3 regions of the Kitasatospora sp. LaBMicrA B282 genome follow, and region 2 is predicted to be linked to each of the others. Evidence: riboswitches for the same ligand, from Rfam matches in the RefSeq annotation. Region 2 holds a riboswitch; each other region holds the start of a gene.

Region 1 (3,238 bases), on a different contig from region 2:
GTCCAGGACAGCGACGCCGAAGGCCGGGGAGATCAGCCGGGCGACCAGCCCGAGGTGGGTGACCGAGGCGGCCACCCGCTCCTCGACCGCTTCGGGAGCCTGCCTGCCGGTCGCCGCCAGGTAGCCCCGGACGCCGGCGATCCGCTCGCGCAACACCGCTGGATCGTCCCGGAGTTCGGCCAGCGGCCGCCACGGATCGACCGGTTCGGTGCTCCCGTGGGTCTCGACAGCGAAGAACGGCCCGAGGGCCGCGACGCGCTGCGCGGTCGCGGCCCCGGGCGTGGTCTGCGTCATGCCGCGGCGACCGGCTCGGGACCGGCCGACACCGGCGCCGTCGCAGCGGCGCCACGGGGGTTGAGCAGTCGCTCGGCCATCGGTCCGAAGACCAGGCCGAGGGTGGACCAGAGCACCAACTGGGCGGCCACCGAGAGGAAGCGGAAGGTGAACAGGGTGTCCGCCGGGAAGCCCGGGTACACGATGGCGCCCTGGGGATCGGTCAGCGGCAGCGGCGTCTCGGTCGCGTGGTGGCCGAACTCCTGGACATTGTCGGACAGTTCACCGAGCGACGGCAGGACCGCCATGACGATCCCGATCGCCACGACGTAGCTGCCGACGGCGATCAGGGTCGCGTTCCAGTTGCCGAACCGGCCCTGCAGGCGCTTGCCGAGCCAGACCGCGAGCACCAGGAAGACCAACGAGCAGACCACCATGGCCAGGTAGAGGTTGCCGCGGTCGCGGATGGTGTCGGGGTGGCCGATCGACGGCGGGTTGGCCGGGTACTTGATGAACGGCACGAAGTAGACGCCGAGGAAGCCACCCAGCGCCACCAGCATGGCGAGCCCGCGCGGGCGGATCCTGCCGGTGCGGCCCAGGCAGATGGCGTAGGCGACGGCGAAGAGCGCGCCCATCGCGGTGCCGAAGAGCACCATGCCGACGCCGATGCCGATGTTGGCCTGGATGGTGCGGCTGAAGATGTCCGGACCGCCCATGTCCATGGGCAGGCCGGCGGCCTTGTCGAGGGCGCCCTGCGCCGCGTCCCGCCCGCTCTCGTAGTCGATCGCGGCCTGGATCTGCGGCTCGGCGAAGATCCGGGCGAAGACGAAGGCGAGCAGGCCGGCCACTGCGCCGGCGATGACGCCGCGCAGGATGATTCTCTTCTCCATGGTGGTGTGTTTCGCAGCTTCCGGTCGTCAGTGGCAGGGGAAGCCGAGGAAGTGGCGGGAGTCGTGCACGAACTCGTGGATGTGCATGTCCTTGCCGAACACGGAGTAGGCACCCTGGTCGACGCCGATGAAGTAGTAGACGGCCAGCGCGATCAGCGCGGTGACGACCAGCCAGGCAGCCGCCTTGGTCGCCGGGACCACGACCGGAACGGGCAGGGCACTGGGCCCGGGCATACTGGTGCTCACGGTTGAGCCTCCTTCAGGGGATCGTGCGTCCCGCTGTTCGATGGGGCGGACCGTGATGGCGTCGTATCTGACTCGCGAACCGCCCGGGGGCGTCCCGCTCACAGTGGCGCGACCGTGCTGGAGTTCCACCAGCTTCCTTACGCCATCACTACGCCCTCGAGGGTAGGGGCGCGGTGAGGGGCCGTCAATCGCCCGGCGCCCTTCGGCAGCCCGGTGCGAGGAAGATCACTCGTGTCCGCACGACCGGGCGCCGGGCGGCCCGAGGACGTCCGCGTGGCAGCACGTGGACCGCACGGCGGCATGGTCCCGCGGCGGTCCCGCCGCCCGGCGGGCCCGGTCCCGTTCCGCCCCGGCCAGCACCGCCGCGTGCACGGCGCGGGCCAGCCGCGCGCCCCAGGTGGAGCGCGGACCGCCGAACGGGTCGACCTCCCCGCCCGGTCCGGCCGTCCGCACGGCCACGCAGACCGCGTCCGACGGGGTCCCGGAGCAGTCGTAACCGGCGTCGAGCAGCGCCTGCACCTTGGCCTCGGTGGCAGTGGCGAGCAGGTTGACCAGGCCCGCGTCGGCGACCGCGGCGGGGACCACGGCCAGGATGTTGATGGTCCCGGGCACGTACCGGCCCGCCGGGACGAGCGCCGGTGCGGCGGGCTCGGCCGCCCAGGCCGGTACGCCGATGCCGGTGGTCACCACCGCGGTGACGCCGCCGTCCTCGGCCCAGGTGCCGTCGTCCACCTGGGCCGCCGTCATCAGTCCGACCCCCGGCCCGGTCAGCCCCTGCGCGGCCGCCAGCTCGGCCAGGTGCTCCGCCGGGTCCATCCGCCCGTAGCCCGGGCGCACCTGGGCGTTGAGCACCCAGCCGCGCTCACCGATCCCGCCGCCGAGGACCGCGCTGCTGACCATCCGCCAGCCCGGCCCGGCCCGCCAGACCAGCAGGTGCCGGCACGCCTCGTCCTCCCACCGGGCGGCCCTTGCCACCACCGGCCGGTACGTCTCCGCGGCGGTCACCCGCGCCCCCGGGGGTCCTCGTGCACCGGGTACGGGACGAAGCTGCTCGCCCGCTCGTCGATCACCAGCGGGCGGCCGAGCGGCGGCGCGGAGCGCTGCGGGCAGCTCGGCCGTTCGCAGACCTTGCAGCCCAGACCGATCGGGGTCGCGGCGGACTCGTCGGCGAGGTCGAGGCCCGCGGAGTACACCAGCCGCCCGGCGTGCCGCAGTTCGCAGCCCAGGCCGATCGCGAAGGTCTTCCCGGGCCGGCCCCACCCGCCCGGCGAGCGGGTCACCGCCCGCGCGGCCCACAGGTAGCGCTGCCCGTCGGGCATCGCCGCCACCTGGACGTGCACCCGCCCGGGCGAGGCGAAGGCCTCGTAGACGTTCCACAGCGGGCAGGTGCCGCCGGTGCGGGAGAAGTGGAAGCCGGTGGCGGACTGCCGCTTGGAGACGTTGCCGGCCCGGTCGACCCGGACGAAGGAGAACGGCACGCCGCGCAGCCTGGGGCGTTGCAGGGTGCTCAGGCGGTGGCAGACGGTCTCGTAGCCGACGCCGAAGTGGTCGGCCAGGTGCTCGATGTCGTAGCGGGAGGCCTCCGCCGCGGCGTGGAAGGCGCCGTAGGGCAGCACCAGGGCGGCGGCGAAGTAGTTGGCCAGGCCGATCCGGGTCAGCGACCAGGCGGACGAACCGTCCGGGCTGTCCTGGGCGGCGAGTTCGGAGAGCAACCGGTCATGCTCCAGGTAGGCCAGCTGGGTGGCCATCCGGAAGGCCTGCTGCCCCGGCCGCAGGCGTGGCGACAGGCGCAGCACCCGCGTCTCCGCGTCGAAGCGGTGCAGCCGTTC
Region 2 (3,238 bases):
GGCCTCGGTGGCGGCGAGGCGGCGGACCAGCGCGCTCGAGCGGTTCGCCTTGTGCGCGTAGTGGATCCGCCCCGCCAGGTGGTGGCGCCGGTAGACCGCGCGGAACCGGGTGACGTTCTCGGCCAGTTGCTCGGGGAGCACGATGTTGAGCGGGGAGCCGAGCGCGTCCACCAGCGAGTGCAGCAGCTCGGTCGCCTCCAGGGCCGACCGCAGGCGTGGTTCGAGCCGCGGTTCCAGGTACAGGGGTTCCGGGCTCGGCAGGTCGGGGTACGGCGGGTCGGGATCGGGTGGTGCGGGGTCCGATGGCGGTAACCGTGGTGGCAGGTGCTGCATGGCGACGAGACTCCCCCCGCCTCTCGCGTGTGAACGAGGTGCCCGATCACGGTAATCGCTTCGGGCGTTCGACGACAGGCCACCTGTCGGACACCTCGCACACGGGCCGCTACGCCTACTCCTTCGCTTCCACCACCGCCGCGGCTGCGGGCGCGACTGCCGGCCCCCCGGCCACTGCCGTGACCGGCTTGGGCGTCCAGCGGGCCTCGACCTTGCCGAAGCGCCAGTAGAGCACGGCGACGATCCAGGTCGCCGCGAAGAGCCCGGCGATCGCGAATCCGGCCTTGTTGATGTCGAAGTTCGCCATGAAGTCCCAGAACGGACCGCTCAGGTGCAGCTCGGAGGTGAGCACGCCGAACATCTCGATGGTGCCGATCAGGAAGGCCGCCGCGATCGACAGACCGGTGATGACGAGGTTGTAGTACACCTTGCGGACGGGGTTGGCGAAGGCCCAGCCGTAGGCGAAGTTCATGAAGCAGCCGTCCAGGGTGTCGAACAGCGTCATGCCGCCGGCGAAGAGCAGCGGCAGCGCGAGGACGGCGTAGAACGGCAGGCCGGAGCTGGCGGCGTAGGCGGTCGCGGCGAGCAGCACGACCTCGGTGGCGGTGTCGAACCCGATGCCGAAGATCAGGCCGACGAAGAACATCTGCCAGGTGTGCTTGATCGTGCGCATGAAGCGGCCGAAGAAGCGGTACATCAGCCCGCGCTGCTGGAGCTGGTGCTCCAGCTCCTCCTCGTTGAAGGTGCCCTGGCGCATCGCGCGGAAGACCTTGATGATGCCGGCCAGCACGATCAGGTTGAGCAGGGCGATGAGGTAGAGGAAGCTCGCCGAGGTGACGGTGCCGATGACACCGCCGACGGTCTCGTAGGTGGAGTTCGGGTCGACCATCGCCCCGAAGACGGCCTTGGCCGCGACGGTGATGCCGATGCCGACCACGCAGATGATGGTGGAGTGGCCCAGGGCGAAGAAGAAGCCGGTGCCCAGCGGGCGCTTCTTGTCCGCCATCAGCTTGCGGGTGACGTTGTCGATCGCCGAGATGTGGTCGGCGTCGAAGGCGTGCCGGGCGCCCAGCGTCCACGCGGTGAACGCGACGCCCATGCCGATGCCGAGGCCGTCGTAGTGGAAGTGGTGCGGCAGGACGGCGAAGACGAAGATGCCCCAGCCGAAGCCGTTGAGGGCGAGGATCACCAGGGCCATGATGCCCAGGCGCCCCCACTCCGACGGGTGCAGCGCGTCGCGGATCGATCTGAACCGGGTTGCCGGTGCGGTCAAGGCATCCTCCTCGGGATGCTCGCGGACAGGGCGGCACCCGAGGCGGCCTCGATGGGCCGAGCGGTTCCGTCCTTCCGACGAGGCGGGGAATCCGAGGTGCGGCAGCAGGCGACCGGGCTCGTCCCCGTCGAGGGGCATCACCGTTGCGGGACAGTGCCGGGTTCACACCGGACTTCGCTACTGGCGCACCGTCACAGCTGGCAGCTGCAACCTTGCCAGCCTAGTGAGCCGCTCGAGCCGTCCTCAAGTCCGCCCAGCTCAACACCCCGGGAACTCCCAGTCCACGGTCAGCTTCCGTTCGAGGCGGCGAGCTGATCCCCCAACGACCGGTCCCGGTCGCGGGGTTGCCGTCGCCCTGCGGCGGCGGCAACCCCTCGGCGGCAGGCGGGTTACGGCGCGGTGATGCCCGGGGCGGTGCCGGCGCCGAAGGACCAGCCCTCGTCGGTGCCGGGGGCCGGGGTGTAGCTCGCGGCGCCGAGGTCGCTGTAGGTCCACGAACCACCGGGAGTGGCGTGCCAGTAGGACCAGTAGGCGGTGGCGGGGGCGCCGTTGCACGGGTCGGGCTGGGTGTTGATCGCGCAGATGAAGCCCGGGAAGCGCGGCACGAAGCCGTAGCTGAAGCCGGCACCGGTCAGGGCGGCCAGGCCGTTGGCCGGCGAGCCCTGGGCGCAGCCGGTCTGGACGCCGCCGCCGAGGGCGGTGAAGTCGACCACGACGGTGACCCCGGAGCAGCTGGGGTCGGCGTGCGCGGCGGGTGCGGCGGCGGCCGTGCCGCCGAGCAGCGCGGCGGTGAGGGCGGCCGCGGCGGCGAGCGAGCCGAGCAGGCGGCGGCGCGGGCGGGCGGTGGGCGTGCTGGTGGTCATGACGGCTCTCCTCTGACTGGTCGTCAGTTGCTGGGGCAGGCGAGGGTGGGGGCAGCGGGGTTGGCGCCCTGGGCGCTGAGGTCGACCAGGGCGACGCCGGAGAGGCCGAGCACCGCCTGGGTGGTGGCGCGCACGGCGTTGGCGGCGTTGAAGCCGGTGCTGTCGTAGGCGATGGCGCCCTGGGTGCCGGCGGCGCCGGAGCAGCCGACCTGGAGCTTGTACAGCGCACTCCAGGCCTTCAGGCCGGGCAGCAGCCGGCCCTGGCTGAGCAGCGCCTCGCCGGCCAGGCCGGTGCTGTTGGCGTTGCCGGCCGTGGCGGTACCGGTGGCGAAGCTGCCGTCCGTGCCCTGGTGGGCGGTGAGCCAGTCGAGGCCGGCCGAGGCGGCGGCCGGACGGCCGGTGGCGGCCAGGGCCTGGACGGCCATCGCGGTGGCGTCCGGGTCACTGGTGCAGGTCGGCTGGCCGAACGCGGCCGGGAAGCCGCCGTCGGCGCACGCGCTGCCGGCCAGGAAGTCGGCGGCGCTCGCCGGGGCGCCGCCGGGGGTGCGGTCGAGGGCGATCAGGGCGAGCGACTGGCCGAAGGTGTTGCTGTAGTCGCCGTACTGGGAGTGGTCGGAGAACCGGCCGCTCGGGGTGAGCAGGGCCCGCAGCCGGGTGGGCAGGTCGACGCCGCCGAAGCTGGTCGGGTCGGTGCCGCGCACCTCCGCGGCCAGCAGCAGCTTGGCGGTGGCCCCGGCGTAGGACTCGGTGACGCCGTCGCCGAGGTAGC
Region 3 (3,238 bases), on a different contig from region 2:
CCCGCCGAGGCCCGGTCCACCACGCTCGCCAGGTCCAGCGAGTCCTCGGCGTCCAGCCAGAGCCCGGACAGCATCGGCAGGGTGCCGAGCACCGGACGGCCGGTCAGCTCGTGCAGCATGTCCAGGCCGGGCTTCAGCAGCCGGGCGTCGCCGCGGAACTTGTTCACCAGCCAGCCGGCCACCAGCGCCTGGTCCTCGGCGCAGAGCAGCGCCAGGGTGCCGAACATCGCGGCGAACACCCCGCCGCGGTCGATGTCGCCGACCACCACCACCGGCAGCCCGGCGGCCCGGGCCAGGCCCATGTTGGCGATGTCCCCGTCGCGCAGGTTGATCTCGGCCGGCGAGCCGGCGCCCTCGCAGACCACCACGTCGAACCGGCGGCGCAGGTCGGCCAGGCACTCCAGCGAGCGCTCCAACAGGTAGGGCTTGCGCTGCCGGTAGTCCAGCGCGCCGACCTCGGCGATCGGCCTGCCGAGCAGCACCACCTGGCTGCGGCCGTCCGCGCCGGGCTTGAGCAGCACCGGGTTCATCGCCGCCTCCGGCTCGACCCGGGCGGCCTGCGCCTGCATCACCTGGGCCCGGCCGATCTCGGCGCCGTCCAGGGTGACCATCGAGTTGAGCGACATGTTCTGCGCCTTGAACGGCGCCACCTTGACGCCCCGGCGGACCAGCCAGCGGCAGATGCCGGCGGTCACCACGCTCTTCCCGGCGTCCGAGGTGGTCCCGGCCACCAACAACGCGTTGCTCACGTGCGTCCCCTCCGCGACAGCGACAGCACGGCGGTCCGCACCGCCACCGTGGTCCCCAGTGCCAGCAGCCCGACCCGGCGGGAGAGCCGGCAGGCGCGTTCGATGTCGGTCACCGCGACCGGGCGCAGCTCGGCGCCCAGCACCGGGCGGTGCTCGGTGCGCTCCCCATACTGCAGGGTGCCGCCGAGCCGCACCCCGAGCGCGCCGGCGAAGGAGGACTCGGCCTGGCCCGCGTTCGGACTGGGGTGCGCGGAGCCGTCCCGGCGCCAGACCCGCCAGGCCCGGTCGCGCTGCTCGGCGGCGGCCACGGTGAGCAGCGCGGTCAGCCGGGCGCCCGGCCAGCCGGCCACGTCGTCCAGGCGGGCCGCCGCCCAGCCGAACCGGCGGTAGCGCGGGGACTTGTGACCAACCATCGCGTCCAGGGTGTTGACCGCGCGGAAGGCCAGCAGCCCGGGCGCGCCCGCGACCGCACCCCAGACCAGGGCGTTGACCACGGCGTCGGCGGTGTTCTCGGCCACCGACTCGACCACCGCGCGGGCGATCTGCTGCTCGTCCAGCGCGCTCGGGTCGCGCCCGCACAGGTGCGGCAGCCGGCGGCGGGCGGCGGCCAGGTCGCCGGCCTGCAGCGCGGCGCCGACCGTGCGGGCCTCGCGGACCAGCGAACTGCCGCCGAGCACGCTGAAGGTGGCACCGGCGGTCAGCAGGGCGGTGCCCGCGGCCCGTTCGCGGCCGAGCAGTCGGGTGAGTCCGTGGGCGCCGGCGGCGACCGCGCCCACGCTCAGCGCGGTGTGCAGGGCGCCCGCGCCCCGGTGGTCGCGCCACAGCGTGCGCTCCAGGCGGCCGGCGGCCCGGCCGAAGAGTGCCACCGGGTGGCCGCGTTCGGGGTCGCCGAACCGGGCGTCGGCGGCGTAGCCGGCCAGGGCGCCCACGGCGTACGGCAGCGCGCGGTGGAGTACCCCCGCCATCTGTTGCGTGTCCTCACTCAGGGTCCGCGCCCTGGATCGACGTGACCGGCGGCGAGAGTCTCCTGGCTCCCCGGGTGGTTGACGCACGCCCGGGCCTTCCCGCGGCCCTGTGACGGACCGCCGTGACCGTGTGTCGGGCGTGCTCCCGGTGACAGTGGCGGGACCGCGCCGGATTCGCACCGGCTTCCTCTCCTTGCCTCCGTTCGGCCCAAGGATCCCATCACGCCCGCGAAGCGGGAGTCAACCAGGTCACCGGCCGTCTTGCTCACACGAGGTCACCGGCGGTCGCCCGGGGTCACACCAGCGGGCCGCGGGCCGGAAGCGTGAGGACCTCCGATCCCCGGTGCAGGTCGTGGGGGCCGCGCTGGTGATTCGTCCAAGGGCGGCAGACGGCCCAGAACCCGGCTTCGTGCGTTCAGCGGCTGGGGGCCCGGCGGCCCCGGCCCTAGCGTCGGCGCATGCGAAGAAGCCGGCCGCCGGCCCCCACCCCGGTCCCGTTCTCCCCGCACGCCGCGCGCGAGCACCGGGTCCTGCTCGGCCTGACCACCGACCAGGTGGCCCACGCGCTGGCCGCGCACGGGGTGCGACTGCTGCCCACCCACGTGGCCGGCTGGGAGAACGGCGAGATCCGCCCCACCGAGGACGAGCTGATCGCCCTCGGCCGGGCGCTCTGGTGCCCGGCGGCCGAACTGATGGGCACCACCCCGGTCGCCCTGCGCGACTTCCGGGTGGCCCGGGAACTGACCCAGCAGCAGGCCGCGAGCCGGATCGGCATGGGCCTGCGCGGCTACGCCGCCGCCGAGCTGAGCGGGCGCTGGACCGGCGACCCGGAACAGAGCGCCGCCCTCTGCGAGGCGCTCGAGGTGAGCCTGCGCGACCTGGTCCGGCTGCAGGGCGCGGACGCCGAACTGGAGCAGCGGGTGCGCCAGTGCCTGGACGGCCGCTGGCAGGCCCAGCTGAAGCCGGTGTCCCGCCTCCTCCCGGTGCCCGCGGACACCCTGGCCGGGGTGCTCGCGGCCCTGCAGAACGAGCGCCAGGCCACCAGCGGCCACTGGGGCACCGGCAACTGGGGCGGCCCCGCACCCGCCACGGGCCAGGCGACGGAGGCGGGGGCGTCCCCGGTCGACCGCTTCTGGTCCCTGCTGGCCCGGCGCTACCGGGGCGCGCTGAAGGTCTGAGGCGGGCGTGGGCGGGGATCCCGCTGGGGCGGCCGGCGTGGCGGGCCAGGTGTAGGTGAGGCAGGTGAGCTGCCGCTGCCCGGACGGCGGCGCTGCGGTGGCCGGGTGGGCGGGGGCGGGGTGGACTGGGACGGTCGTCTCCGAATCCCAGACACCGAATCCCAGACACCGAATCCCAGACACCGAATCCCGGTCACCACCGTGGGGAGAGCCATGCGTTGGGGAACCGCCGCCGTCGCGGCCACCGCCGTCGCCGCCGCCGCGGGTGCGGCCGTCCTGCTGATCGGGCGCCGGGTCTCCGACCTGAGCCTGCGCCCCGAGCTCGCCGAGAGCGGGGCGCCGGTGG

The links. A riboswitch is a leader RNA that binds a small molecule or an ion and turns the genes downstream of it on or off. The one in region 2 is predicted to bind cobalamin.
Region 1: another riboswitch for cobalamin. It lies ahead of ACQRUO_RS01910 (CbtB domain-containing protein); the one in region 2 lies ahead of ACQRUO_RS08835 (HoxN/HupN/NixA family nickel/cobalt transporter).
Region 3: another riboswitch for cobalamin. It lies ahead of ACQRUO_RS20675 (cobalamin biosynthesis protein); the one in region 2 lies ahead of ACQRUO_RS08835 (HoxN/HupN/NixA family nickel/cobalt transporter).

Annotation. Positions count from the first base shown of each region.
Region 1 is NZ_JBNQTI010000004.1:3,468-6,705, forward strand. Features, by position in the region: gene ACQRUO_RS01900 ((2Fe-2S)-binding protein) at 1-294, opposite strand, end outside; gene ACQRUO_RS01905 (CbtA family protein) at 291-1,163, opposite strand; gene ACQRUO_RS01910 (CbtB domain-containing protein) at 1,191-1,409, opposite strand; cobalamin riboswitch at 1,450-1,571, opposite strand; gene ACQRUO_RS01915 (adenosylcobinamide amidohydrolase) at 1,635-2,414, opposite strand; gene ACQRUO_RS01920 (short-chain fatty acyl-CoA regulator family protein) at 2,411-3,238, opposite strand, start outside.
Region 2 is NZ_JBNQTI010000021.1:4,365-7,602, reverse strand. Features, by position in the region: gene ACQRUO_RS08840 (Y4yA family PLP-dependent enzyme) at 1-333, opposite strand, end outside; gene ACQRUO_RS08835 (HoxN/HupN/NixA family nickel/cobalt transporter) at 449-1,606, opposite strand; adenosylcobalamin (AdoCbl) riboswitch at 1,666-1,809, opposite strand; gene ACQRUO_RS08830 (flagellar hook-length control protein FliK) at 1,996-2,469, opposite strand; gene ACQRUO_RS08825 (peptidase) at 2,493-3,238, opposite strand, start outside.
Region 3 is NZ_JBNQTI010000071.1:3,238-6,475, reverse strand. Features, by position in the region: gene ACQRUO_RS20680 (cobyric acid synthase) at 1-749, opposite strand, end outside; gene ACQRUO_RS20675 (cobalamin biosynthesis protein) at 746-1,714, opposite strand; cobalamin riboswitch at 1,771-1,903, opposite strand; gene ACQRUO_RS20670 (helix-turn-helix domain-containing protein) at 2,173-2,892, shown strand; gene ACQRUO_RS20665 (alpha/beta hydrolase family protein) at 3,106-3,238, shown strand, end outside.